DNA from 2 places in the Sphingomonas sp. 77B genome. Region 2 is predicted to be linked to the other one. Evidence: riboswitches for the same ligand, from Rfam matches in the RefSeq annotation. Region 2 holds a riboswitch; the other holds the start of a gene.
What was found. A riboswitch is a leader RNA that binds a small molecule or an ion and turns the genes downstream of it on or off. The one in region 2 is predicted to bind cobalamin.
Positions count from the first base shown of each region.

Region 1: it holds a riboswitch for cobalamin, as region 2 does, so the genes downstream of both, AC1GI4_RS11390 (TonB-dependent receptor) here and AC1GI4_RS14685 (HoxN/HupN/NixA family nickel/cobalt transporter) in region 2, are expected to answer to the same signal.

Region 1 is NZ_JBWMBY010000001.1:2,399,666-2,414,376, forward strand. Features, by position in the region: gene AC1GI4_RS11340 (DUF3597 family protein) at 89-511, shown strand; gene AC1GI4_RS11345 (hypothetical protein) at 562-747, opposite strand; gene AC1GI4_RS11350 (hypothetical protein) at 1,310-1,630, shown strand; gene AC1GI4_RS11355 (CsbD family protein) at 1,668-2,045, shown strand; gene AC1GI4_RS11360 (PAS domain S-box protein) at 2,078-3,565, shown strand; gene AC1GI4_RS11365 (hypothetical protein) at 3,562-3,744, shown strand; gene AC1GI4_RS11370 (hypothetical protein) at 3,747-4,628, shown strand; gene AC1GI4_RS11375 (entericidin A/B family lipoprotein) at 4,688-4,834, shown strand; gene AC1GI4_RS11380 (IS110 family transposase) at 5,095-6,021, shown strand; gene AC1GI4_RS11385 (hypothetical protein) at 6,025-6,351, opposite strand; cobalamin riboswitch at 6,440-6,660, shown strand; gene AC1GI4_RS11390 (TonB-dependent receptor) at 6,874-9,003, shown strand; gene AC1GI4_RS11395 (PepSY domain-containing protein) at 8,939-10,417, shown strand; gene AC1GI4_RS11400 (glutathione S-transferase family protein) at 10,471-11,142, shown strand; gene AC1GI4_RS11405 (tRNA-binding protein) at 11,129-11,488, shown strand; gene AC1GI4_RS11410 (alpha/beta hydrolase) at 11,709-12,641, shown strand; gene pepN (aminopeptidase N) at 12,777-14,711, opposite strand, start outside.
Region 2 is NZ_JBWMBY010000001.1:3,117,554-3,132,264, reverse strand. Features, by position in the region: gene AC1GI4_RS14685 (HoxN/HupN/NixA family nickel/cobalt transporter) at 1-992, opposite strand, end outside; cobalamin riboswitch at 1,168-1,369, opposite strand; gene AC1GI4_RS14680 (septal ring lytic transglycosylase RlpA family protein) at 1,487-2,044, shown strand; tRNA gene AC1GI4_RS14675 (tRNA-Pro) at 2,491-2,567, opposite strand; gene yajC (preprotein translocase subunit YajC) at 2,760-3,095, shown strand; gene secD (protein translocase subunit SecD) at 3,100-4,704, shown strand; gene secF (protein translocase subunit SecF) at 4,721-5,701, shown strand; gene AC1GI4_RS14655 (Mth938-like domain-containing protein) at 5,710-6,093, shown strand; gene AC1GI4_RS14650 (glycosyltransferase) at 6,233-7,405, opposite strand; gene AC1GI4_RS14645 (S41 family peptidase) at 7,610-9,055, shown strand; gene AC1GI4_RS14640 (phosphoheptose isomerase) at 9,116-9,940, opposite strand; gene AC1GI4_RS14635 (outer membrane protein assembly factor BamD) at 10,136-11,071, shown strand; gene recN (DNA repair protein RecN) at 11,530-13,191, shown strand; gene AC1GI4_RS14625 (hypothetical protein) at 13,330-13,485, shown strand; gene ligA (NAD-dependent DNA ligase LigA) at 13,551-14,711, shown strand, end outside.

The DNA.
Region 1 (14,711 bases), 720 kb from region 2:
GGCGCGGACGTTTCGGGAGCCACGGATCGGCCACGCGCTTGCGTCGTTGAAGCGGGCATCGCCATCCGATCAGCGAAGGAACCACCCGATGAGCATTTTCGGCAATATCCTGAACAAGATATTCCACCATGGCAGCAAGGACCAGGACGCCCCCGCTCCGTCTGCCGCACCCGCCCCGGCACCGTCGGCGCCCTCGGCGCCGGTTGCCACGCCTACGCCCGTTCCCGCCGCTGCGCCCGCGCCTGCGCCGCAGAATGTCGATGTCGGGGCGGTACTGTCGGAGATGGCGTCGATGAAGGGCGGCGGGGGCAATTATCAGAGCTCGATCGTCGACCTGCTGAAGCTACTCGACCTGGATTCGAGCCTCTCGGCCCGCAAGGAACTGGCGAACGAACTGGGCGTCCACGCCGCCGAAGACGGTTCCGCCGAGCAGAATATCGCCCTTCACAAGGCGGTGATGGCCAAGCTCGCCGAAAATGGCGGGATCGTGCCCGACAGCTTGCGCAACTGAATCTATACAAAGGGGGCGGTGGTCCGCACGACCGCCGCCCCCTTTTTTTGTCACTCTCGGAATAGCCAAGGCGCCATCGCCTGTGGGTTGCGCCGCCAGGTTTGAAATTCCTGCCCGGTATCCGTCGAGATATAGAAGGCATTCCTGATCCCCGCCGCGATCAGAACGGTCGCATTGGTGCGAGGATCGCTGCGAGGGGCACCGGGGCAAATATCGTTGGTCATACCATAGGTCATGACGATCAGAAGCGGCCGCAATCAGATTGTCTACGATGAGGTTGGCGTGGCTCTGGTTCGACCAGGCCGTCTCATCATCCCCAGACCGACCTTCACACCTTGGCATCGGGGGCGGTGACACGGAAACGGGCATAACCTTTGGGAAGGGGCCTGCGGATAGGACTGGCCCGGCTGGTTGAGTGCGGAGGGTGGGGATCCTCGACCACCGTCGCTTGGTAGGTCTGGGGCCCTGCGATGGGCGCGATCGTCATCGATCATCCTCCCGCGTCGCCCGCTGGTTCATATCGACCATGTCGGGGGTAGGATGGTGCCGGTTGCGGAAGGGCAAGACAAGCTGACGCGCTGAATTGCCTAGTAAATCCAGTGCTTTGTTGCCGCAATCCTTTGGCAGGCAATGGCCTGCGATGATCGACGACGGCGTCGATGAGAATGACTGACCAGCCAATTTTGGTAGAAGACTACCAACCATTGCCGCAAAAATACCAGGAACGGCTTAACCTATCATAAGTTGTACCCGGCCAGATCGGTCGTATTTCGCGGCCGGTCGCATGGGAGCAACCGGGTGACCAGGATCCTCGCAAGCATCGGCATCGCGCTCGTCGCGGTGGCCTGCACGCCGCCTTCGACGCGGATCGCCACCGGCCTGGAGCGTTATGGCCTCGACAGCCAGCGTTCGACCTGTGTCGGCCAGCGGCTGGAGCGCAACCTATCGCTGGGTCAGCTGCAGCAGCTGGGCAATGCCGCCGCAGCCTATCGCCGCGACGATCCCAATCCCGGCCAGCTGACCGTGGGCGATCTGATCCGCGTTGCGGGCGAGATCAAGGACCCGAAGATCGCGCTGGAGGTCGGCAAGGCCGCCGCCGGTTGCAACGTCGTCCTCTGACGCCCCCCGCCCCCCCAATTTCATTCGGAGACGAACGATGAACAAGCATGAACTTCACGGCAATGCGCGCCATTTCGGTGGCAAGGTCGAAAAGGCGATCGGTGATGCGGTCGATAGCCGCGACTGGAAGGTGGCGGGCGTCACCGATCAGGTCGCGGGCAGCGCCGAGCATCTGTTCGGCCGTGCCCAGTCGGTCGCGGGCGACGTCGCGGATGCGACTCCCAGCCTGATCGAGGAAGCACGTGAGCGGATCGGCGACGCCGCCGATCGTTCGGTCGCCGCCGCGCGTCGCGGGTCGGAAAAGGCCGTGGACGCGGTGCGCGCCAACAACGGCAATAACGGCGTGGTCTGGGCCGTCGTTGCGGCGCTGGGCGGCTATGCGCTCGCCGCGCTGATCCACGGGCGCCGGGACTAAGGACGGGCGCCTTGGCCCCCTCGCTCGCCACCATGCGGGACACCGTCGACCTCCGGCACCTGCGACAGATCGTCGCGGGGCTGGACGAGGGGGTGATCCTGGTCGATCCCGACCAGAGCCTGCTCTGGGCGAACGACGCCGCGCTGACGATGCACGGGGTCGAACGCCTGGAGCAGCTGGGCCGGACGGTGGACGAGTATCGCGGGCGTTTCCGCTTGCGCTACCGCAACAACCACCGGCTCGAGGCCGACGACTATCCGGTCGAGCGGGTCGCGGCGGGCGAGTCCTTTTCCGAGGTCGTGGTCGAGGTCACGGTCGAGGGCGAGGCGCAGCCGCGCTGGGTGCATCAGGTGCGCAGCCTGGTGCTCAACGACCGGGACGAGGGCGAGCCGACCTGCGTCGTCCTGATCCTTCAGGACGTCACCGCGCGCTATGAGGCGGAGGATCGGTTCGAACAGTCGTTCAACGCCAACCCCGCACCGGCGATCATCTGTCGCCTGGCCGATCTGCGCTTCGTCAAGGTCAACCAGGGCTTTGTCGAAATGACCGGCTATGCCCGCGACCAGATATTGTGCCGCACCGTCTATGACATCGACGTGCTGCGCGGGGCCGAGCGGCTGGAGCTGGCGAAGGAGCGGCTGGCCGAGGGGCGGACCATTCCGCAGATGGAGGCGGAACTGGCGCTGCCGGGCGGCGGGACCAAGCTGGTCATCGTCGCAGGCCAGCCGATCGACATGGGCGACCAGCCCTGCATGTTGTTCACCTTCGCCGATCTGGAGCCGCGCCGGAAGGCCGAGTCGGCGCTGCGCCATAGCGAGGAGCGCTTCACCCGCACCTTCCAGATGGCGCCGGTGCCGATGGCGATCGGCGCGCGCGATGGGCATGTGCTGTGCGAGGTCAATGCCAGCTTCGCCGAGCTGACGGGCTATGGCACGACCGAGATCATCGGGCGCTCGCTCGCCGATGTCGGCCTCTGGGCGAACGATGCCGCCCGGGCCGAGATCGAGGCGGCGATCGACGAGGGACGCGACCTGCGCGGCGTCGAGGCGCGGATCGTCGCCAAGGATGGCGGGCGCAGCGACTGCCTGGTGTCGACCGAGCTTATCACGCTGGGCGACGACACCTGCGTGCTGTGGGCGTTTCAGGACATTACCCGCCGCAAGGCGACCGAGCTGGAGCTGGTCGAGGCGATTGACGCGGTGATGAAGGATACCAGCTGGTTCAGCCGGTCGATCATGGACAAGCTGGCCCGGCTGCGCGCGCCGCAGGACGAGCCAGACGGCGTCGGGCTGGACGACCTGACCGCGCGGGAGCGTGAGGTGCTGGGCCTGATCTGTCGCGGGCTGGACGACAAGAGCATCGCCCGCGCGCTGGGCGTATCGGGTAATACGGTGCGCAACCATGTCGCGCGCATCTACGCCAAGATCGGCGTGAACCGGCGCACCGCCGCCGCCGCCTGGGCGCATGCGCGCGGCTTCGATGGCGAGGGTCCGCTGGGCCGCCGGGAGGTTCCCGCATGACCGACAAGAGTTTCAGGAATCCGGACGATCGCGTGCGTCATGCCAAGGGTGCGGCACGCGAGACGATCGGGAAGCTGATCGGCGACGATGTCGAGATCAGCAAGGGGCGCAAGGAACAGGCGGCAGCGACGCGTGCCGAACAGGCCGGTCCTGCCCAAGAATCGAAAGAACAGGAGTGAATATGGCTACGCATGTAACGCCCGGCTATGTCCCGGCGGAGGAGAACGCGATCCTGCGCGCAGGGCGCCGGATCTCGTGGGGGGCGATCTTCGCCGGTGTGGTGATCGCGGTCGCGGTCCAGCTGGTGATGGGGATCCTGGGCACCGGCATCGGCCTGTCGATGGTCGATCCGGTCCAGGGGTCGACGCCGGGCGCGGCGGGCTTCGGCATCGGGGCTGGCCTCTACTGGCTCATCACCACGGTCGTCGCGCTGGGCGCGGGCGGCTATGCCGCGGCGCGCATGTCGGGCGTGACCGAGAAGTTCGACGCGCTGGTCCACGGCCTGGTCGTGTGGGGCGTCACGCTGATCCTGACCCTGTATTTGCTGACCTCGGCGGTCGGCGGGATCATCGGTGGAGCGTTCCGTACCGTGGGTGCGGTGGCGGGTGCCGCCGGTTCGACCGTCGGGGCCGCTGCGCCGAAGGTCGCGCAGGTCGCCGGTGTCGATGAAACCGACGTCCAGAACGAGGCCGCCAAGTATCTGACCGAAACGCCTGCCGATCCGGCGCAGATGACCCCGGAACAGGCGCAAAAGGAAATCGCCAAGCAGCTGCCCGCCATGGCGCGTGGCGGTGCAGACGGCGTCCGGGCCGAGCAGCGCGTCGTCGACATCGTCGCGGCCCAGCGCAAGATCAGCCGTGACCAGGCCCAGGCGCAGGTGAACCAGGCCAAGGCCGAATTCGTCCAGACCAAGAACGAAGCGGTCGCCAAGGCCAAGCAGGCGGCCGACGCCGCTGCCGGGGCCGGTGCCAAGACCTCGTTCATCCTGGTGCTCGCGCTGCTGATCGGCGCCGGTGCCTCCGCCTTTGGCGCAACGGCGGCCAGCCGCCGTCGTCTGCGCTGAGTACCCGCGGCGGGCCGGCGTATCGGGCCCGCCGCACCCCCTTTTTCGAGGAGATCGTCATGACCAAGAAGATCGCTCTGGGTGCTACCCTGTTCGCCGTGCTGACGCTGTCGGCCTGCAACACCGTGAACGGCGCGGGCCGCGACCTGCGCTCGGCCGGGTCCGCAATTTCGGACGCTTCGGGCCAGGACAAGTCGAAGAAGTAAAGCCTGAATCTTCCTCCCCTGTAAGGGGAGGGGGACCATCCGCAGGATGGTGGAGGGGGCGTGCCGCCGGGTACGTCCCCTTATCGCATTCCCCCCCCATGTCTGATGCGACGGTGGTATGAAGATGTTGCGGAAGGGAGCCCGTCCCCCCCGAGGGTCTGGAGCCCGATAGGGAGCAAGGGTCCCTTCCGCGTTGGTCACAACCCTGAACAGTTGCTTGGGACTGCTGATCCCGCACGACATGGACAGGAGCCTATACCATGCCACAAGCCGTTATCGGCTGCGACCTTTCGCGTGCCGTCATCGACATCTGCGAGCTGCCATCGGGCCGGATCGGGCGGATCGCCAATACACCGGATGCCATCGCCGTCTGGCTCGACACGCTCGACCACGACATCCGCCTTGTCTTCGAGGCGACCAGTGGTTGCGACGGTGACCTGATCGCCGCGCTGGCGACACGCGGCCATCCCTTCTCGCGCGTCAATCCGCGTCAGGCCCGCGAGTTCGCCAGAGCCACCGGCACGCTGGCCAAGACTGACCGCGTCGATGCCCGCGTGCTCGCGCAGATGGGCGCAGCGCTGAACCTGCCCGCTACCATCCCGCTCAGCCCTGCCCGTTCACGCCTGGCCGATTTCCTGCGTCGCCGCAGACAGTTGGTCGACATGCGCAAAGCCGAAAAGCTGCATCGCCACAGCGCAGGCCAACCCGAAATCGCACAAGCCATCGAAGCCATGATCGACCTGCTCAGCCAGCAGATCGCCCAGCTCGACCGCCAGATCGCAGGCTTCATCGCCCAGGATCGGGCCCTGTCCGAACAGGCCCAGCTGCTGACGGCTGTTCCCGGCATCGGGCCCACCGTCCTGGCAACCCTGCTCGGTGAACTTCCCGAACTCGGCACGCTGTGCCGTCGAAAGATCGCCTCGCTCGCCGGCCTCGCTCCCCACGCCCGCGAAAGTGGCACATGGCGCGGCGCCAGGCGCATTTGGGGCGGGCGGCGCAAGGTCCGCGAAGCCCTCTACATCGCCGCCCTCAATGCCTCACGGCGCATCCCCGTCCTCACCGCTATGCGCGACAGGATGCGAGCCAAAGGCAAGGCGCCAAAGACCATCCTTATCGCCGTCGCACGCCAACTCCTCGTCATCCTCAACGCCATGATCCGAAAGCGACAGCCTATCGCTCTCTCATGAGCATCACAGTTGCCCCCCGCTTCGCGGCGGTCCCCCTCCCCGTGCCGGGGAGGATTTTGGTTTATCCGGCGCTTCATCCGCCTCGACAAGTTCGACCACCTCGAACTGGTACCCGACCCAACCCCGCTGTCGCACCGCCTCCGCCATGGCGGCATCGTTCGCCATCGCCCCCTTGCGCGATTTGGCGTGGCCCCAAAAGACTTCGGTCTTGCCGCCGCCCAGATCGGCGACGATCCGCCAATAATGGGTGAAGGGCTGCGATGTGGGGCCGATCGTCTTTACATAGCCATCGGGCATCGTCGCGATCAGATAGCGGTTCCTGCGTGCCATGCCGTTGCCATAGCGCAAGCCTGCCGCGACCTCATCCCGCTTGACGCAACCTCCTGCCACCGCCTAGCGATACGGGGCCGGAATGATCCGGCAGAATGATCGCGCCGGTTCCCCCGACAAGGGGGATTAAAAGGGAACACGGTGAGGGGGGCAGCCCCCGAATCCGCGGCTGTCCCTGCAACTGTAAGCGGTGAGCGGAAATGCACGGGTCGGCCATCGGGACGATCCAGCCACTGGGGCAACCTGGGAAGGCGCATCCATCCGCGACGACCCGTGAGCCAGGAGACCTGCCGGCGTCAGGTCGCTCATGCCCGGTCCAGGGGATGGTCGAGGCTAGGTCTTTTCCGACGAGCGACGCCATGAGTGGCGGAGGCAGGGTTGGGCCATGTCGAATGCGGGAAATAGCGTGCCGCACGCATGGCACCCGGCTGCCCGGAATCGGGCGGCAAGGCCTCGGCTTGTTTGCGACAAGACGCTATAGGCAATAAAATGATATATCATAACAGATTCGGACAGGTTCCTTTGGTCCTGTTGGGTGGCGCGGCGCTTCTGCTGGGGGCGACGGATGCCGGGGCGCAAAGGGTTGAGGAACAGGGGGGTGATCCCACCGTGGTGGTGGTCGGTGCGCGCGAGAAACCGGCGCTCGACACGGTCAATACGACCGGCAGTCGCCTCGGCCTGACCCCGCTGGAGACGCCCGCCAGCATCACCTCACTGGACGGGGATATGATCCGTGCGCGCGGCGACCTGTCGATCGTCGAGGCGGAGACGCGCGCACCCGGCCTGTCGAGCGTCGCCGATCCCGGCAATGGCGGCACCGCACTCGCCGCGCGCGGCTTTTCGGGGCAGGGGTCGGTGCTGCAACTGATCGACGGGGTGCGACTGTTCCCGGCGGCGGGGACGATCACCTTTCCGACCGACCCCTGGATGGTCGAGCGGATCGACATGCTGGGCGGACCTGCCTCGGTGCTTTACGGGCAGGGCGCGCTGGGCGGTGCGGTCAATGTTGTGATGCGCGCGCCCACCGCGCAGACCCATGGCCAGGCCGAGATCGGCTATGGCGGGCAGGACAGTTTCCGCGCCGCCGCCGGGCTGGGCGGGCCGCTGACCCCGACGCTCGGCTACCGCGTGGATGCCAGCTATCGCCGGTCGGACGGCTTTGTCGATCGGGGACATTCGGACAGCGTCGCGCTGTCGGGCACTTTGCGCTGGACGCCGTCGTCGACGCTGGCGGTGACGGTGCGCGGCGATCATGGCGACCAGCGGCCCATGGCCTATTTCGGCACCCCGCTGATCGACGGGCGGCTCGACCTACGGGTACGGGATCGCAACTATAATGTCGGCGATGGGCGGATGCGCTTCCGCGACGACCGTGCTTCGATCCGGGTGGACTGGACGCCGAGCGCTTCGCTCAGCCTGTCCAACATCGCCTATGTGCTGACAAGCGACCGCTTCTGGCGCAATCTGGAGAATTATTGCTGGGTGGGGGCGAGCGGCGCCTGCGCGGATGGTTCGACCGGCACGCCCGGTACGATCCGGCGGAGCAGCAATTATGGCATCCGCCACGACCTGACCCAATGGGGCGATCAGGCCAGCGCCACCTGGCGCACGGGGATCGCGCCGGGCATCGCCAATGCGCTGGTCGTCGGGGTGGACGCCAATCTGATTCGCTTTACGCACGAGAATGATTTCGGATCGGTGGAGCAGGTCGATGCGGTCGATCCCTTCGCCTTCGATCCCGGTCGTTTCCTGGATACGCAGGGAATCGCCCCGCGCTATCGCACCCGCACCACCGCGCTGGCGGTGTTCGCCGAAGACCGGGTGACGCTGGGGCCCAAATGGTCGGTGGTCGGCGGTGTCCGCTATGAAGTGGATACCATCCGCCGCTGGACCGTCGCCACGCCCGATCGCTTCGTGCTGGAAAAGACGTTCCGCAACGCGACGTGGCGCGCGGGGCTGGTCTATCAGCCGGTGGCGACCCTTTCGCTCTATGCGCAATATGCCACCGGCGTCGATCCGCTGGGTACGCTGACCACCGTGTCGACCGGGCAGGTGCAGTTCAGCAATGCCAAAGGCCATCAGGTCGAGGCGGGGGCCAAATGGCTGTTCGCGAACGGCCGCGGTACCGCCACGCTGGCCGCTTACCGCATCGTCAAGACCGGACTGCTAGCCCAGCGTACGCTGGCGAGCCCGGTCGAACAGGTCGGGCAGCGGTCGTCGCAAGGCGTCGAGGCGGCGGTGACGTTCGACCTGCCGCAGGGTTTCGGCATCGACGCCAACGGCACACTGCTGGATGCGCGGTTCGACGATTTCCGCTCGAGCGGCGTGGATTATAGCGGCCGCACCTCGCCGAACGTGCCCGAGACGCTGGCCAATCTCTGGCTGCGCTGGGATGCTTCGGCCAAAGTGCAGCTGCGTGCGGGCTTACGTTATGTCGGACGGCGCTTTTCCGACAATGGCGAGGCGTTCCGCATTCCGGGCTATGCGACGGTCGACACGACCTTGTCCTATGCCCTGACGCCGCGTCTGGCGGTCGATGTCCGCGTCTATAACCTGTTCGACAAGGCCTATGCGGTCACGGCCTATGGTGACCAGCAATGGATATTGGGCCGCCCGCGTGCGCTGGATGTGGCGTTTCGTGCCGGGTTCTGAGCGGCATTGGGGGAAGGCGGGCTTGCGGCTCGCCTTTCTCACCCATCGCTGGGTCGGCATCGTCACCTGCCTGTTGTTCGCCATGTGGTTCGCGAGCGGGCTGGTGATGCTCTACGTGCCCTATCCGTCGCTCAAACCGGCGCAGCGCTGGGCGGGCGCGCAGCCGATCGACTGGGCGCGGGTCGGGCAGCCCCCGGCGGTGCGGGATGCCCGGCGGATCACGCTGGAGATGCGCGACGGAGCGCCGGTCTGGCGGATCGAAAGCCGCGAGGGGGATACCCGCATCCTGTCTGCGGAGGGTGGATCGATCGCCCCGGTCGATGCTGCAATGGCCCTGCGCGTGGCGAACCGCTTTGCCGGGCCGGTTCGCCAAGTCGAGCGGATGGTCGACGATCAGTGGACGGTGGCGGGCGGGTTCGACCGGCATCGTCCCCTGTGGAAGGTCGCGCTGGACGATGCGGCGGGGACCGAACTCTATATCTCCAGCCTGACCGGCCAGCCGGTGCAGCGGACGACGCGCGGCCAGCGTATCTGGAACTGGCTGGGCTCGGTGCCGCACTGGATTTACCCCACCATCCTGCGCCGCGATCGCCAGGCTTGGCGGCAGGCGGTGATGTGGGTGGCGGGGCCATGCATCGCGGTCGCGCTGACCGGCCTGTGGATCGGCATATTGCGGCTCCGCGCTGGACGGCGGCGCTATCGGGGCGGGCGGATGACCCCTTATCGCGGCTGGATGCTCTGGCATCATGTCAGCGGACTGGCGGGTGGCGTGATGCTGACGACCTGGATCGTCAGTGGCTGGCTATCGGTCGATCCGGGGCATGCTTTTGCCGGAGGCGAGGCTCCGGCGACGGTGATGCGGGAGTATGCGGGGAGGGCGGGGGAGCCGCGCGATCTCGACCGGCTGGCCCGGATCACGCCCTATGCCCGCAGCATCGAATGGAGCGGGGACGCCGGGTTCGCGCGGATCGCGGTCGACCGCGCCTCGCCGCACCCGCGCTGGCTGGACCAGGCGACATTGGCCCCCGCCCAGGCGGCTTATCCGCTGCGCGCCGCGATGCTGGTGCCCGGCGGACGACGGGTGGCGCGCGAATGGCTGGCGTGGCCCGACTTCTACTGGACCGATGCGACCCGTCTGCCGCTCTGGCGGATGCGGTTCGACGATGCGGCGGCGACCTGGCTCTATGTCGATCCGATCAGCGGGGAACTGGTCGAGCGGCAGGATGGCACGCGCCGTGCCTATCGCTGGGTCTATACGCTGCTCCACACCTGGGACTGGCCGTGGCTGACCGCGCATTCTTGGGTCTGGACCGGCTGGATGTGGCTCTGGTCGCTGGCCGGGCTGGTCCTGTCGATCAGCGGTTTCGTGCTTGGGCAGCGACGGTTGCGCCGCCCCGTACGCGGGAAGGGGTGAAAACATTGTCGGCGGGGTTGGCGTCGCGCGTCCCGCCCGCTTAAGTGGGCGGCATGTGGCAACTCTACCAATTCCCGCTCTGTCCCTTTTCGCGCAAGGTCCGGCTGCTGCTGGGCGAGAAGGGCGTCGGTTATGAGTTGGTCCGCGAGTCGCCCTGGCAGCGGCGCGACGAGTTCCTCGACATGAACCCCGCCGGGCAGACCCCGGTGATGGTCGACGAGGAGCGCGGCATGCTGCTGGTCGACTCGATGGCGATCAGCGAGTTTTTCGAGGAAACGGTCGAAAAGTCGGCAATGATAAACGGCACCGCCGTCGGCCGCGCCGAGATCCGGCGGCTGGTGACGTGGTTCGACACGCATTTCTATCAGGACGTGACCGGCCCCTTGCTCCACGAACGCATGGTCAAGCGCGTCGCCCGCACCGGCAGCCCCGATGCCAAGGGCCTGCGCGAGGCGATGAAGGCCGCCGTCGGCCATCTCGACTATACCGATTATCTGCTCGACCATCGTAACTGGCTGGGCGGGGCGACGATGAGTCTCGCCGACCTTGCGGCGGCGGCGCAGATTTCGGTCGCCGATTATCTGGGCGGTATCGACTGGAAGGGGCATGAACAGACCGCGCGCTGGTATCGCGGGCTGAAGAGCCGCCCATCGTTCCGCCCGCTGCTGTCCGAGCGGATGGAGATGGTCACGCCGCCGTCGCATTACGACAATGTCGACTTCTGATGCGCCCGCCGCGCAGATCGGGATCGCGGATTTCCTGGCGGTCGACATCCGCGTCGGCACGGTCATCGCCGCCGAACCCTTTCCCGAGGCGCGTAAGCCCGCGATCAAGCTGACCATCGATTTCGGGGAAGCGATTGGGGTGAAGCGCTCCTCGGCGCAGATCACGCGGCATTACACGCCCGAGACTCTGGTCGGGCGGCAGGTGGCGGCGGTCATCAATTTCCCGCCGCGCCAGATCGGGCCGATGATGTCGGAGGTGCTGACCCTGGGCTTTCCCGATGCCGACGGGGACGTGGTGCTGGTCGCGCCGGATTTGGCGGTGCCCAATGGGGGGCGGTTGTTCTGAGGGATTCGGGGTGAGGGATTCCCTTGGCCTTCGACTTCGCTCAGGCTGAACGGGGTTTTGTATCCGGCCCCGACCCCCAATCTCCGTTCAGGCTGAGCGAAGTCGAAGCCCACGCCCCGCCGTCCTGTTAGCCTTAACATTACCCCTTGCACCCCACGCCGCGAAGCGTACCATCCCCGTCCGACCGTAGGGACATAACCCACGGAGGACAGGAGGGGATATGAAGTCCAAACGCTGGGCCGGCCATGCGCTGGCCGCTTTGCTAACGCTCTCGGTGGCGGCACCCGCGATGGCGCAGGCCGACAGGATGGCGCCGATCGCCACACCCGCACAGCCGACCGCCATTCCGCTGAACACAGGGCCGCTGCCCGGCGCGAAGAACAAGGAAAGCTGGCACAGCCAGTATAACAGTGTCTTCGCGCGCAACGTGACCGAAGCGACGCTCACTCCCTTCCTGCCCGACCCCGCCAAGGCGACGGGCGCCGCCGTCATCGTCGCACCCGGCGGTGGTTTCCGTACGCTGTCGATGCAGAATGAGGGCTGGGACGTGGCCAGGGCGCTGGCCGATCGCGGCATCGCCGCCTTCGTCCTGAAGTACCGGCTGAACCAGACGCCCGCCGATATGGGGGATTTCGAAAAGTCGATGGCGGCGATGTTCTCCAGCGTGGCCCGCCCCGCCGCGCGGCCGAACCCGGAGGAAGCGCTGAAGGGCCTCGCGCCGCAAATCGCCGATTCCCGCGCCGCCTTCGCGCTGGTCCGCCAGCGGGCGGGCGAGTGGAAGGTCGATCCCAACCGCATCGGCATGGTCGGCTTTTCGGCGGGCGCGATGCTGACTGTCGCGACGGTGCTCGACGGTCAGGCCAAGCCCGCCTTTATCGGCGACATCTATGGCCCGCTCCAGCCGATGACGGTGCCCGCCGACGCGCCGCCGATGTTCGCCGCGATCGCCGCCGACGATCCGCTGTTCGCGGGCAAAGGCTTCGGGCTGATCGACCAGTGGATGGCGGCGAAGAAGCCGGTCGAGTTCCACCTTTACGGCCAGGGCGGCCACGGCTTCGGCATGTATCCGAAGAAGACGACCAGCACCGGCTGGTTCGACGCCTTTTATCGCTGGATCGTGATGGAAGGGTTTTTGCAGCCGAAGGCGCAGTAACATTCCTCCCCTGTAAGGGGAGGTGGCAGGCCGAAGGCCTGACGGAGGGGTGTCCCGGCCAGCGAGAATGCCCCTCCACCACCCGGCTCCGCCGGGCGGTCCCCCTCCCCAAGCAGAGCTTGGGGAGGAATGGCTTTAATCCAGGCTCTTCGAAGCCTGTTCGAACAGATCCTTGGACAGGCCCGGCGTCTCGACGATCCGCACCAGCTCGGCGCGCATCAGGGCGGAACGCTTGGCGTCGAACCGGCGCCAGCGGCCGAGCGGCGGCAGCAGCTTGGCGGCGGTCTGCGGGTTGAGCCGGTCGAGTGCGATCAGCTGGTCGGCCAGGAAGCGATAGCCCGAGCCGTCGGCGGCGTTGAACGCGCGCTGGTTCACCCCGAACGCCCCCAGCACCGCCCGTGCCCGATTGGGATTGGCCAGCGTGAAGTCGGGATGCCGGACCAGCTGCTCGACCACCGTGCCGGTATCGGCGCGCGACGACAGCGCCTGGGTCTGGAACCACTTGTCGAGCACCAGCCCGTTATCCGCATAACGCGCATGGAAATGCGCCAGCGCCTCTTCCCGTTCGGGGGCGTCGGAATGGACCAGCGTGGTCAGCGCCGCCTGCCGGTCGGTCATGTTGTCCGCCGCCTCGAACTGCGCAAAGGCCAGCGCGGCGGCGTCTTCCGCACCGCTGGCCGCGATATAGCCGAGCGCGACGTTGCGCAGGCGGCGGCGGCCCTTGGCCTCGGGCGAATAAACGTAAGAGCCCTGCGCCAGCTCGGCATAGAGCCGCCGCCATGTCGGCAGCAACGCCTGCCCCAGCTGCGTGCGCAGTTCCTCACGCGCGGCATGGATCGCGTCCGGGTCGACGGTGGCGAGCTGGTCGCCGATGAAATTCTCCGACGGCAGCAGCACGGCTTCGGCCAGGAAGGCCAGTTCCAGCCCCTCGGCCTCCAGCGTGCGGGTGACGGCATCGATCACCGCCTGCCCCTTCACCGCGCCATGGATCGTGCCCGCGACCAGCGTGTCGAGCATCAGCTGCTGCATCGCCTCGTACCGGGCGAAGGGATCGTCGTCATGCGCCGACAGGAAGGCGAGGTCCTCCGCCGTCCGGTCGCTCTCGATCACGATGGGCGCCGAAAAGCCGCGATTGATCGACAGGACGGGGCGCTCGGTGATCGCCTCGAAGGTCACGGTTTCGGCCACCTGGTCGAGCAGGATCAGCTTCTCATCGGTCAGCGGGCGGCCCGTCTCCGCGCCGAACAGCCTGATCTTGAGCGGCAGGACCATGGGCTGCTTGACGGTCTGCCCCGGCGTGGCGGGGACATGCTGGGCCAGGCGCAACTCGGCGCGACCACCGCCGGGTTCCTGGGACAGCCCGGCCGAGACGCGCGGCGTGCCCGCCTGGGAATACCAGAGGCGGAATTGCGACAGGTCGACGCCGCCCGCCTCCTCCATGCAGGCGACGAAATCCTCGCAGGTCGCGGCCGTGCCGTCGAAGCGGTCGAAATACAGGTCGGTCGCGGCGCGGAACTTCACCGGCCCCAGCATGGTCGCCATCATGCGGATCAACTCGGCGCCCTTGTTGTAGATGGTCGCGGTGTAGAAGTTGCTGATCTCGATATAGCTTTCCGGGCGCACCGGATGCGCGAGCGGCCCCGAATCCTCCGGGAACTGGCTGGCGCGCAGGCCCCGTACATCCTCGATCCGCTTGACCGCGGCCGATCCCTGGTCGGCGGAGAAGCACTGGTCGCGATAGACGGTGAAGCCTTCCTTCAGCGACAGCTGGAACCAGTCGCGGCAGGTGATCCGGTTGCCCGACCAGTTGTGGAAGTATTCATGCGCGACGACGGCGGCGATCGCGTCATAATCATAATCGGTCGCGGTGTCGGGGTCGGCCAGGATGTAGCGGCTGTTGAAGATGTTCAGCCCCTTATTCTCCATCGCGCCGAAGTTGAAATCGTCGACCGCTACGATATTGAACACATCCAGATCATATTCGCGGCCATAGACCCGCTCGTCCCACGCCATGGAGAGCTTGAGCGCATGGAGCGCATGGTCGGTCTTGGCGATGTCGGCGGCGCGCAC
Region 2 (14,711 bases):
AGGAGGAAACTCGCGCCCCAACAGACCACGAACAGCCCGACGATGGCGAAGCCCAGCACATTGAAATGCTCGGACAGCGCACCCGCATAGCGGAACGGTCCCGAGGTCCAGCCAAACCGCTCGGCGAGCAAGGCGGTCGCTTGGATGCCGCCGATCACCAGCGCGACCAGTGCGGAGACCAAAGTGATCGTCATGTTATAGTAGAGCTTGCGCAGCGGATGGACGAACGCCCATTCATAGGCGCCCAGCATCACCAGCCCGTCGGCGGTATCGATCAGCGCCATGCCGACCGCGAACAGCACCGGGAACACCAGGATCGTCGCCAGCGACACGCCGTCCGCCGCGTGCGACCCCGACAGACCCAATATCGCCACCTCGGTCGCGGTGTCGAAGCCCAGCCCGAACAGGAAGCCGAGCGGCGCCATGTGCCAGCTGCGCCGGATCAGCCGGAACAGCGGTCGGAACAGCCGCGACAAAGGCCCCTGCCCCGAAAACAGCATGCCCGCATCCGCCTCCGCCATCGGCTCGCCCCGCGCGACGCGGCGGAACCGGGTCCAGACGTCGCGCAGGATGATCAGGTTCATGATCGCGATGGCGAACAGGAAACTGGCCGAGACGATGGTGGCGATGGTCCCGCCGCTCTGCCCGAACGCCTCGAAGTCGGACAGGGTGCTCGCGGCCAGCGCCACGGTGGTCGCCGCGATCAGCACGATGGCGGAATGGCCGATCGCGAACCACAGGCCGACCGCAATGGGGCGCTGGCCATCCTGCATCAGCTTGCGGGTGACATTGTCGATCGCGGCGATGTGATCGGCATCCACCGCATGGCGCAGGCCCAGGCTATAGGCGAGCAGCGCGGTCCCGAGCATCAGGCTGTTGCCCGCAAAGACGCTGAAGGCCCAGCCCCAGACGGCGATATTGACGATGACCAGCGTCCCCATCAGCAGGGTGACGCGACGCTTCAAAGATGGTCGGGCGGAAACTTCGGACATGGGCGAATCACGCCTTGCACAGCGCCGTTGCGACTAAGGCCACCCCTTCCGCTGTCGCGGCGGTCTCCAGCCTCGGGCGGGCGCACGCCGGGCGGGGTTCCGATTCGGGTCGGCCGGATGGCGTCGCTCGCATGATACAATATATCCTGGCCATGACCATCCCCTGGACCCCGGCAAAGAGCGACTCGCATCGGCAGGTCTCCTGGCTTGCGGGTCGAAGCGTCGGTCATGCGGCCTTCCCGGATCACTCCAGTGGCTGTTCCCTGTCGCAGGAACCGGCATCACGCGCTCACCGCTTACAGTTGCAGGGACAGCTATGGATTTGCACCATATTCCCGTTTGAAGCCCCGAGGGGCACCGATGCGATAGACCGGCGGCGGGGCTGAAAGCCCTTGCCGGTCGGCACGGGGATAGTCTGCGGCGGATAGAGGCGCAAACGGCTTTATCCCGGCGCTCGGCAAGCCTAATCGAGGCGCATGGTGGTTTGGAAAGCGATGCGCCGATGGACAACGGCGGCGGCCTGCCTGGTCGCGGCCTGTTCGGGTGGGAATTACCGGCCGGTCAGCGATTTCCCGGTGCGGATCGGCAAGCCCTATACCGTGCGGGGCATCACCTATGTCCCCGCCGCCGACGCGACCTATGACATGCTCGGCTATGCCAGCTGGTATGGCAGCGAATCGGGCGAGCGCACCGCGAACGGCGAACGCTTCCGCCCCGGCTGGGCGACGGCGGCGCACACCACCCTGCCCCTGCCCAGCTATGTCGAGGTGACGGCGCTGGATACCGGACGGCGGATTATCGTGCGGGTCAACGATCGCGGGCCGTTCGCCGGATCGTCGCGGATCATTGACCTGTCACGCGGCGCGGCCGAACAACTCGGCCTGCGCGCGGTCGGCAAGGCGGCAGTGCGGGTGCGCGTCGTCGAGCCGGACGAAAAGGACCGCGAACGCCTGCGCCATGGCAAGGCGGCGCGGCCATTGCCGCCGGTATCCGACGTGGTGCGCGCGAACCTGCTGTCGCAGATCGCGGCGGCGGAGATGGCGGTTCGGTAGAGGCGGCGGCTTTCGCCCACTTGCGGACATTCCTACGGGTGGCAATGATGAGCTATGAACGCTTCAGTGATCGTTGGGCTGGTGATAGCCTCATTCTCAGGGATCGCATTATGGGCAGGTTTCGCCAGTGGAAACATGCCAAGCGTTTTCCGTAGCGTAGATGATGCCGACCGAGATGCGACTCCTGTAGCATTTCGGGTTCTTGCCGTGATTTACATTTCGCTCGCGTGCTTTGGCGTCGTGCTTGCGGCGACAGGCTGGGCTTGCTGACGCCAAGACAGCATGTCCGCTTCCCACCCATAGCCACCATTCAGCTTGGATCGCTTTGGCCCGCCATGAAGCCAAACCTCCCGCGCTTCACTCCACAGTGAAAGTGAAAAACGCCTGAAACGAAAAAAGCGGGCTTTCGCCCGCTTCTTCGTCGCCCACCGATGTCGGTAGAAGATTGGTCGGGGCGACAGGATTCGAACCTGCGACCCCCACACCCCCAGTGTGATGCGCTACCAGGCTGCGCTACGCCCCGACCGAGCGGCGGCCTCTAGGCGGGTTTTATCGGGGATGCAAGCCTTGATGTTGCGATAGTCGCAACACCACATCCGCCTCTCCATTGCGCCTGTCCGCCTGCGATGGTAGCGGGCAGGCTATCCGACATGGGGGCTTGTCGATCGTCATCGGTCGACTCGTACCCGTGCCCATTCAGCATAGACGGGTCCGAATGTTCATTCCCTTCACCGCCCAGGCAGCATCTGGCGTCGCCGCATCGAGCGGAGCCGCCTCGTTCCTCAGCCTCGCGCCGCTGCTCCTCGTCTTCGTCGTCTTCTATTTCCTGATGATCCGCCCGCAACAGCGCCGCATGAAGACGCTGCAGGCGTCGATCGAGGCGGTCAAGAAGGGCGATCAGGTCACCACGGCGGGCGGCATCGTCGGCAAGGTGACCCGCGTCGAGGACCAGCTGGTCGAGGTCGAGATCGCGCCGAACGTCCGCGTTCGCGTGGTCAAGGCGACGCTGACCGACGTGCTCGACCCCACCGCCAAACCCGCGAACGACTGATCCTATGCTGGATTTCCCCCGCTGGAAGGTCGCTTCCATCGTCGCACTGCTGGCCGCGCTGTGCCTGCTCGCGATCCCGAGCTTTCTGCCTGAGAGCACCACCAGCAAATGGGGCCCCATTCCCCATCCGCGCGTAAACCTCGGCCTCGATCTGGCCGGCGGCAGCTATCTGCTGCTGGAGGCGGACACGTCCGACCTCGCCAATACGCGGCTGGAGACGATGCGCGATCAGGTCGCGGCCGAAATGCGCCGTGGCAATCCGCGGATCGACATCGGCGATATCTCGGTGCGGAACGGCCAGCTCAGCTTCATGCTGCGCGACCCGAGCCAGGTGGATGCGGCGCGCGAGCGGTTGCTGGCGATCACCGGCGGTGGCGCGGGCATGACCGGCCAGCGCGAATGGGACATCCAGGTCGTCGACACCTCGCGCTTCGTGCTGAAGCCGACCCAGGCGGGGCTGAACCAGGCGGTCGATACCGCGATGAAGACCGCGACCGAAGTCGTGCGTCGCCGTATCGACGCGCTGGGGACCAAGGAACCGACGATCCTGCAGCAGGGCAGCAACCGCATCGTGGTGCAGGTGCCCGGCCTTCAGGATCCGCAGCAGCTGAAGAACCTGATCGGCAAGACCGCCAAGCTGGAATTCAAGCTGGTCGACACGACCGCCAACCCGGTGGACGTGGCCAAGGGCAATGCGCCCGCGGGCAGCCAGATTCTGCCCTATCCGGGCAATCCGCTGGGTGCGCCGGTGATCGCGGTCAAGCGGCCGGTCATCATCTCGGGCGATCAGCTGATCGACGCGCAGCAGACCTTCGACCAGCAGACCAACGCGCCGCAGGTGGCGATCACCTTCGACGCGCAGGGCGGTCGCAAGTTCGCGCGAATCACGCAGGAGAATACCGGCAAGCCCTTTGCGATCATCCTCGATGGTCAGGTGCTGTCGGCCCCCAACATTAACGAACCGATCCTCGGCGGTCGCGCGTCGATCAGCGGTAACTTCACCGTCGACACGGCCAACCAGCTGGCGATTTCGCTGCGGTCGGGCAAGCTGCCGATCGACCTGAAGGTCATCGAGGAGCGTACCGTCGGCCCCGATCTGGGCGCGGATTCGATCCATGCGGGCATCCTCGCCTCGGCGATCGCGGCGCTGGCCGTGGTCATCTTCATGACCCTCACCTATGGCCGGTTCGGCATCTATGCGAACATTGCGGTCATCATCAACATCCTGGTCATCCTGGCCGTGATGGCGATGCTGAACGCGACGCTGACCCTGCCGGGTATCGCGGGCTTCGTGCTGACCATCGGCACTGCGGTCGACGCCAATGTGCTCATCAACGAGCGTATCCGCGAGGAACGACGGCGCGGCCGCAATATCGTCCAGTCGGTCGAGCTGGGGTATAAGGAAGCCAGCCGCACCATCTTCGAGGCGAACGTGACCCACGCGATCTCGGGCGTCATCATGCTCGTGCTCGGCTCCGGCCCGGTCAAGGGCTTCGCGGTCGTGCTGCTGATCGGCATCGTGACCAGCGTGTTCACTGCCGTTACCTTCACGCGGATGCTCGTGGCGCTCTGGTTGCGCCGTGAGAAGCCCAAGACCATCAATATTTGAGGCAGGAGAACAGATCATGCGCCTCCTGAAACTCGTCCCCGACAATACGAACATCGACTTTGTCCGCCTGCGCGGCTGGGCGTTCGGGCTGACGCTCGCGCTCACCCTGCTGGCGGTCGGCGTCACGTTCGCCAAGGGCCTCAATCTGGGCGTCGACTTTGTCGGCGGCCTGATGATCGAGGAGAAGTTCCCCACCCCGCCTTCGGCCGATCGGGTCCGCTCGGTGATCGACGGGCTGGGCGTCGGCGAAGCCAATATTCAGACGGTCGGCGATGGCCGGACCATCAGCATCCGCCTGCCCGCGCCCAAATCCAATGACGACGGCGCGACCAACGCCGTCGTCCGCAAGGTTGAAACCGCTCTGGGCCAGCAATTCCCCGGCGCGACCTTCAGCCGTTACGACACCGTGTCGGGCAAGGTCTCGGGCGAGCTTATCAAGCACGGCGTGCTGGCGGTCGTGCTGGCGGTGCTGGGTATCGGCCTGTTCGCGATCTTCCGCTTCGAATGGCAGTTCGGCGTGTCGACCATCGTCGCGATCGTCCACGATCTGTTGGTCACGCTCGGCTTTTTCGCGATTACGCGGTTCGAAGTCGACCTGACGATCATCGCGGCGTTCCTGACCATCATCGGCTATTCGATCAACGACAAGATCGTGATCGACGACCGCATCCGCGAGAATATGCGCCGCTATCGCAAGATGGACATGCGCGAGATCATCAACCTGTCGGTGAACGAGACGCTACCGCGCACGGTCATGACCTCGGTCACGATTCTGCTGGCGCTAATCGCGCTGCTGCTGCTGGGCGGCCATGTGCTGCGCGGCTTCACCGCCGCCATGATCCTGGGCATCGTGGTCGGCACCTATTCGTCGATCTACGTCTCGTCCTCGCTGCTCATCACGCTGGGCCTGCGGGCCGAGCCGAACCGCGAGAAGCCGGGCACCACCGACAAGCGCAAGGTGGCCGACGCCGAGCGCATCACCCCGCGCGAGGGCTGAGCGCCAGCGTGAGCGACTCGATCCGCATCACGCGCGATCCCACCGCGCCCGGCCCGATCGTCCGTGGCTTTGCCGCAACGGGCTTTCGGGTCGGCGAGATCGCCTATCCCGCGCTGCTCCTGTCACCCGATTGGCACGAGCCGTGGAGCCCGCCGCCGTTCGAGGTACTGAGCCCGGAATCGGTCGCGGCACTGATCGACGAGGCGCCGGAATTCCTGCTGCTCGGCACGGGTGCGAACCTGCGCCGCGCGCCCGCCGCCTTCGTGGCGGCGCTCGAGGCGCGCGGGCTGGGCGTCGAAGTCATGGACAGCCGCGCCGCCGCCCGCTCCTGGGGCGTGTTGCGCAGTGAAGGCCGCAAGATCTGTGCGGCCCTCTACCCGCTCGACGCCTGATCTGACGAATCCTCCCCGGCACGGGGAGGTGGCAGGCCGAAGGCCTGTCGGAGGGGGCTTCCTCGCAATGCATCGCTTGCGGCACGCCCCCTCCACCATGCTGCGCGTGGTCCCCCTCCCCGTACCGGGGAGGACTTTCCTACCGCCGCCGCGCCACGAGTTCGGCCAGGTGCGAATGCAGCGCCGCCGCATTGGCCGCCCAGGTAAAGTCCCGCACCACCGCCCGCACCGCCCAGGGGTCCGCGGCCTGATCCAGCACGTCGCGGATCGCGGCGGCGAACTCGCCCGGATCGGCCTCTACGATTCGCCCGGCCACGCGGCTCGTCACGACATCGCCCGCCCCGCCCGCCGGGGTTATGACGATCGGCGTCCCGCAGGCGAGCGACTCGACCCAGGCATTGGCCAGCCCTTCGGAGGCGGATGCCAACGCCATCACATCCGCCGCCCCCAGCAAGGGAGGCAATTCGGCATGAGGCACACCACCGAGCAGCCGTACCCGCCCGGCAATGCCCGCCCGCTCCGCCCGCGCGATCAGTGCCGCACGCTCCGCCCCCTCACCTGCGATCATCAGCGTGACACCGGGCAGCCGCGCGACCGCATCGATCACGACGCCGTGCCCTTTGCGCGGAATCAGCGCACCGAGCGACAGGATCAGCGGCCCCGTAACACCGAGTGCCCGCTTGGCGGCTGCCCGATCGACAGGCTGGAACCGGCTCTGGTCCACGCCGGTATGGTGGACGCGGATACGGTGCCTCGGGACGCCCAATGCGGCCACGTCATCGGCCATCGCATCGCTGACCGCGAGCAGCCCGTTCGCCTGCATCGCCGCGCGCGCGACCTGATGCCGGGTGGCGGGGGCGCGGCCCCAGTGATGAATGTCCGCCCCCCGCGCCTTAATCGACACGGGCACGCCGTAACGCCGCCCCAGCGCGACCGCCGCCGGGCCGTCGGGGAAGAAGAAGGACGCGTCGATCACGTCGAACGGCGCCTCGTCCCGCAAGCGGTCGAGCACCGGGGTCAGCGCGCGAACCAGTGCGGGCGCATGAAACCGCCCGCCAGTGCCGGGGATCGTCACGAAACGCGGGCGGCGGACGTCCAGGCCCGCCCATGTCTCGCGCAACGGCAAGGCCGCTTGCGCCCGGAACCGTGCCGAGCGTACCAGCGGCCAGACGGGCAGGCCGATCGGTGCGACCACCCGAACCACGACGCCGGGCCGCAACGCCAGCGCAGCCGTCTGGCGTTCGACGAAGATGCCGAAATTCGGCCGTGTGGCGTCGGGAAACAGGCTCGACAGGGTCAGCACGTTCAGCATGAGACCTCTTACTCCCGTCGGCACAAAAAATCGTGCATGTCGTGACATTATCGGCGACGTGACCGAATTGAAGAACAACTTGAACGAGCAAGAACAATAGGCTGACCGCCAAGACATGGGCCGTTCATCAATCCTACAGATCGCGCCTGACACAGTTGAGGCGATGGGCTATCCCGGTGATAGCTTTTGCAGTGGGGGGTTTTGATGAGCCGATTCGGACGTTTGGGCGCGGTATTGGCACTGGGCGCGACACTGGCCGGTTGCGGCGGCGGTGACGGCGGCAGCAGCAGCACGACCGGATCGAACACGGGGGGCAGCGGCGGCGGCGCAACCGGCACGGTCGAGAGCGCCTGTTCGCTGCGCAATCGCCAGAACTGGGTCTCGGCCCAGATGAACGAATGGTATCTGTTCCCTGAAATCCTGCCCGCCTCGCTCGACCCGTCGGGCTATACGACGGTCAGCGACTATATCGATGCGCTGACCGCGACCGCGCGAGCGCAGCGCAAGGACCGCTTCTTCACCTATCTGACCTCGATCAAGGAAGAGGACGCCTATTACAGCTCGGGCGATTCGGCGGGCTTCGGATTTCGCCTGACGACCGATGCGTCACAGTCGAAGCTGATGATTGCCGAATCCTTCGAAAGCGGCGCGGCCCTGGCGGCCGGGATCGACCGCGGCTCGGAGATTCGCGGCATCGGCACCACCACCGCCAATATCCAGTCGATCAGCGACATCGTTCGGGCCGATCCCAATAACGGGCTCACCAATGCGCTCGGCCCCGATACGGCGGGCACGGTGCGCTATTTCCAGGTGGCCGACCCTGCGGGCAATGTGCGTACCGTTTCATTGACCAAGGGGGCCTATACCGTCCAGCCGGTATCGCCCAATTACGGCACGCAGATCATCACCGATAACGGCCAACGCTATGGCTATATCAACCTGCGCACCTTCATCAGCACCGCCGACCCGCAGCTGCGCGCCGCCTTCGCGACCTTCAAGCAGCAGGGCATCACGCAGGTCGTCGTCGATTTTCGCTATAATGGCGGCGGCAGCCTCAGCATCGCCGATCTGTTCAACAATCTGCTGGGCGGCAACCGCCAGACCTCGGACGTGATGGGCTATGTCGCCTTCCGCGCCAGCAAGTCGTCGAACAACGAGACGACCTATTTCGCGCCACAAGCCCAATCGATCGTGCCCACCCGCCTCGCCTTTATCGGCACCGGCGGCACCGCCTCGGCCAGCGAACTCGTCCTCAACCGCACCCTGCCCTATATGGGCGCCAATACCGGCCTGATCGGCGCCAACACCTATGGCAAGCCGGTGGGCCAGATCGCGCGCGACAATGCCCAGTGCGACGATCGGCTGCGTGTCATCGCCATCTCGCTCCAGAACGCCAACAAGCAGGGCGATTATTACAACGGCCTGGCGGCCACCGTGCCCGCCAGCTGCCGCGCCAGCGACGACCTGACGCGCAAGATGGGCGATCCGCAGGAAGCCTCGACCCGCGCCGCGCTCGACTTCCTCCAGGGCAAGAGCTGCACCCCGATCAGCGCAACCGCCAGTGCGCAGGCGGCAGGGACCGGCCCGCGCAAGCTGCTCCAGCCCGACCGTCCGTCGGTGGCACAGCGCGACGTGCCGGGGCTGTTCTAAGGTCGTGGGAAATAAGGCGTGTAATCCCTCTCCCCTGTCCAGGGGAGAGGGCCACCAGTCTTACAGCCGCTTCGTGCCCGCATAGGCGAACAGCGCGTCGCCGTCCGCCGACAGCGTCACCGTCTCGCTGCCGGTAACGGTCAGGCACTGGCCCGCCTGGAACGCGATGCCCGCCACCTCGCCCGATCCGGTGATCGGGATCAGCCATGCCGTCCGCCCCTCGGGCAGGGCCACCGGATGCTCGCCCGCTGCCCAGCGTTCGAGGACGAATTTGGGCCCCTCGACCAGAATGTCGCGCCCTTCGCCCGCCGATCCGGGCGAGACGATCGGCTGATACGGGGTCAGATGCGCGACATCGACACCGTCCTCCAGATGCAGCTCGCGGTCGCTGCCATAGTCATAGAGGCGATAGGTCGTCTCGCTGTTCTGCTGCACTTCGATCACGGTCAATCCGGCGCCGATTGCATGGATGGTGCCCGACGGCGCATAATAGAAATCGCCCTCCTTCACGGGCACCCAGTCCAGATCCGCCTCGACCGAGCCGTCGCGGGCGTCGCTGCGCAGCTGTTCCTTGGTCATCGGCGCCTTGGGCCCCAGGGCGATCGTCGAATCGGGCTCGGCGGTCAGGATCGTCCAGCATTCGTCCTTGCCGCGCGGCAGGCCGCGGGCATGCGCCTGTTCGTCGTCGGGGTGGACCTGCACCGACAGCTTCTCGCTGGTAAACAGATATTTGATGAGCAGGTCGGGCGACGTGTCGCCCGGCTCCTGGAACCACACCTCCCCCACGGGGGCGCCGCCCGGTGCGACATCCTCGAACCCCGGATACAGCTTGTGGCGGCCCCAGGGCTTCTCGACGCGGTGGGTGTGGAGCATCGTGGCGGGCATTTCGTTCAGGTTCCTTCCGATCGGGCGACGGCAGAACCGTCGGGGCCGGGGCGGCGTTCCCTGCCGCCCGGCGCACCGGATTTCCATGCCGCGAGCGTTACCGGGAAGGCAAGTCGTCTGTCGCGAAGAGCTATCGTTACGGGTTGTACGGGAAGGACTGTTCCCCGCCCCAATGCTGCGCTAAGGACATGCGCGATGCGTAACCCCCGTTCCCGTGCGCTGTCGCTGGCGCTGATCGCCGCTTTGGCCCTTCCGATCGCGGGTTGCGCCCGCAACCGTAACCGCACCGACCTGCCTTATGTCGCGCGCGACGTCGGCACGCTGTACACGGCCGCCAAACAGCGGCTGGACCAGCACCGCTACAAGGAGGCGGCGCTGCTGTTCGACGAGGTGGAGCGTCAGCACCCCTATTCGATCTGGGCCCGCCGCGCGCAGATCATGAGCGCGTTCAGCTATTATCTGGGCCGCGAATATACCCAGTCGATCCAGTCGGCACAGCGTTTCATCTCGGTCCATCCGGGCAACCGCGACGCGCCCTATGCCTATTATCTGATCGCGCTCGACTATTACGAGCAGATCCAGGACGTCACCCGCGACCAGAAGATCACCCGCCAGGCGCTGGACGCGCTGGGCGAACTGATGCGCCGCTATCCCAACAGCCGCTATGCCGCCGATGCGCGGTTGAAGGTCGATCTGGTCAACGATCACCTGGCGGGCAAGGAGATGGAGATCGGTCGCTTCTACGAGGATCGCCACCAGTGGCTGGCCGCGTCGATGCGTTTCCGCACCGTCGTCGACAAGTATCAGACGACCAGCCACACGCCGGAGGCACTGATGCGTCTGGTCGAGACCTATCTGGCGCTGGGCGTGCGCGGCGAGGCCGAGCGCTCCGCCGCCGTACTGGGCGCCAACTATCCGGGCAGCGACTGGTACAATCGCGCCTACAAGCTGATGCGCGAATATCCGGTCGAGCCGATCCCCGCGATCCAGCCTGGCCAGCCCGTGGTGCCGACCGGCACGCCCGGTTCGACCAATATCGGCCTGCCCGGCGGCGGCAACACCGCCACGCCGAGCGCCGCGGCGCCCGGGCGTCCCACGCCGACCGGCAACAACAGTTCGCCGACGGGATAAGTTTTCCATAAATCTCCCTCTCCCCTGGACAGGGGAGAGGGTTAGCGAAGCTTGCCAGCTTTGCTGGCTAGCGCAGCTTGGGTGAGGGGTTGAGCGAGCCCAGAGGCTCGCGCGCTCGGCTTCCGAGCGCATCACCCCTCACCCAGCTCCGACTAGGGCTTAGACCGTGATGACGTTGCGTTGAACCAAGGCGAGCCCCTCCCCTTCAGGGGAGGGGTTGGGGTGGGGCCTCGCCACGGGCTGCACGCTTGCGGAGGCGCCCCACCCCCGGCCCCTCCCCTGAAGGGGAGGGGTGGGTTAATCTCATGTCATCATGCTCTAGCTTTCGCAAAGACCAAGTCTGCGCAACCCTCTCCCCTCTATAAAGGGCGAGGGAAGGAATGCCGCCCCGAACAAATCGGGATCATTTTTGCGGCGGGGGATAACATCCGCCTGCGTTTCGCTTTATATCGCGGGCCATGCTGACCACGCTGTCCATTCGTGATGTCGTCCTGATCGAGGCGCTGGACCTGGATTTCGGCCGGGGCCTGGGCGTCCTGACCGGCGAGACCGGGGCGGGCAAGTCGATCCTGCTCGATGCGCTGGGACTGGCGCTTGGCGGACGCGGCGACAGCGGGCTGGTCCGCCACGGTGCAGGCCAAGCCATCGTCACCGCCAGCTTCGAGCCCCCTGCCCCCGACAGCCGCCTCGCCACCATCCTCGACGACGCCGGGATCGAGATCGAACCGGGTGAGCCGCTGATCGTGCGGCGTCAGGTCAAGGCCGATGGCGGCAGCCGGGGCTTCGTCAACAGCCAGCCCGCCTCCGCCGCGCTGCTCCGCGAGATCGCGCCCCATCTGGTCGAAATCCACGGCCAGCATGACGATCGCGGCCTGCTGAACCCGCGCGGCCACAGGACGATGCTGGACAGCTTCGGGCGGATCGACACCAGCGCGGTCGCCGCCGCCTGGGCACGGTATCGCGAAGCCGAAGCTGCACTGACCGCCGCGCGCGAGGAGATCGAGACGGCGGCGCGCGACCGCGAATGGCTGGAACATGCGGTCGCCGAATTGACCAAGCTCGCCCCCGAGCCCGGCGAGGAAGAGGCGCTGGCCGACCGCCGCCGCACCATGCAGCGGTCGGAGAAGATCGCGGGCGAGCTGGGTGCTATCGACGAGCATCTGCAAGGATCCGACGGCGCGCTGGCGGGCCTGCGCCAGGCTGCTCGCGTGCTGGAGCGGATCGGCGAAGACCACCCCGCCCTCACCGAAGCGCTCGCCGCGATCGACCGGGCGGTGATCGAGGCGTCGCTGGCCGAGGAACGGCTGATCGAGGCGCAGCGCGAACTCGCCTATGATCCGCGGGCGTTGGAAGAGGACGAGGCGCGCCTGTTCGAACTGCGCGGTATGGCGCGCAAGCACCGGGTGCAGCCCGACGATCTGGCCACGCTGACCGAGCAGCTGCGCGGACGGCTGGAGCGGCTGGACGCGGGCGAGGAAGGGATCGGGCGGCTGGAAGCGGCGGTCGCCACCGCCCGCACCGCCTATGACAAGGCCGCCGCGACGGTCACGACCGCCCGAACCGCCGCCGCCGAACGGCTGGACCAGGCGGTGAAAAGCGAACTGGCCCCGTTGAAGCTGGATGCGGCTCGCTTCCGCACCATCGTCGCAGGCCTCGAACCCTCGGGCTGGTCGGCGGCAGGCAAGGACCGGGTCGAGTTCGAGATTTCGACCAACCCCGGCGCCCCCTTCGCCCCGCTCATGAAGATCGCCAGCGGTGGCGAGTTGTCGCGCTTCATCCTGGCGTTGAAGGTGGCGCTGGCCGAAGAGGGCGGCGCGACGACGATGATCTTCGATGAGATCGATCGCGGCGTCGGCGGCGCGGTGGCATCGGCGATCGGCGACCGCCTGCACCGGCTGGCCGGGCGCACCCAGCTGCTGGTCGTCACACACAGTCCGCAGGTGGCGGCACGCGGCGCCGCGCATCTGCTGATCGCCAAGAGCCATGACGGCACCGTCACCCGCACCGGCGTCCGCGCGCTGAGCGATGGGGAGCGCCGCGAGGAGATCGCCCGGATGCTGTCGGGCGCGACCATTACCGACGAAGCGCGCGCCCAGGCCGATCGGCTGCTGGAAAGCTGACAGAATTTCGTAGAAAATTATTTTATATCTGATACTCTGCGCGGTGATCGGGGACTTCGAGCCGTCACCGCAACATGATGGATCTTTAGGATGCCACATAATTTCGCCTCTGCCGCTCAGATCGTCGATGCAAACGATATGACCGCCCTGGTCACGGGCCTGCGCTTGTGCCTGATGCAGGCCGACAAGCTCGACCTGCCGATGGTGGCGATCCATATCGAACAGGCCTGTAGCTGGATGGCGGACCATGGCCTGGCGCCGGATATCCTGCGCCCGGCCGATCAGCTCCTGTGACGCCAATGACCGCCCGTCGCGCAACCGCTTGATCCCACCATCGCGGCTGGACTAGCACGAGCGGCGTGACCGCACCTCAGACCCTGCCGCAAACCGATCTCGAAGCCGCCGCCGAGCTCGATCGCCTCGCCCGCGAAATCGCCCACCACAACCGCCTCTATCATACCGAGGACGCGCCCGAGATTTCGGATGCGGACTATGACTCGCTGGTTCGCCGCAACACCGCGATCGAGGCCGCCTTCCCGCATCTGATCCGCCCCGATTCGCCCAATACGCAGGTCGGCGCCGCCCCCGCCGCGCATCTGGCCAAGGTGCCGCACGCGCGGCCGATGACCAGCCTCGACAATGCCTTCACCGACGAAGAGGTCGAGGAGTTCGTCGGCCGCGTCCGCCGCTATCTGAAGCTGCCCGAGGACGAGCCGGTCACCCTGACCGCCGAGCCCAAGATCGACGGCCTGTCCTGTTCGCTACGCTATGTCGACGGGCGACTCGTGCAGGCGCTGACCCGCGGCGACGGTGCGATCGGTGAGGACGTGACCGAGAATGTCCGCACCATCGCCGACATCCCCCAGACTCTGCCCGCCGACGCGCCGCAGGTCATCGAGGTGCGCGGCGAGGTCTATATGAGCAAGGCCGATTTCGCCGCGCTCAACGCCCGGCTGGCGCAGGAAGCCGCCGACGCGAACAAGGAGGCGCGCCAGTTCGCCAACCCGCGCAACGCCGCCGCCGGTTCGCTGCGCCAGAAGAACCCCGCCATCACCGCCGGTCGCCCCTTGCGCTTCCTGGCGCATGGCTGGGGCGAGGCGAGCGAGGTGCCGGTCGAGACGCAGTTCGACATGGTCGAGGCGTGGCGCCGCTGGGGCTTTCCCATCGCCGACGCCTTTGCCCGCGTGCCCGATGCGGCGGCCGCACTCGCCATCTATCGCACCATCGAGGCGCAGCGTGCCGACCTGCCCTTCGATATCGACGGCGTGGTCTACAAGGTCGACCGGCTGGACTGGCAGGCCCGGCTGGGCATTGTCGGGCGCACGCCGCGCTGGGCGATCGCGCACAAATTCCCCGCCGAGCGCGCGCAGACCACGCTGGAGAAGATCGACATCCAGGTCGGCCGCACGGGTGCCCTCACCCCCGTCGCCCGGCTGGAGCCGGTGACGGTGGGCGGTGTCGTCGTGACCAACGCGACGCTCCACAATGCCGACGAGATCGAGCGGCTGGGCGTGCGCCCC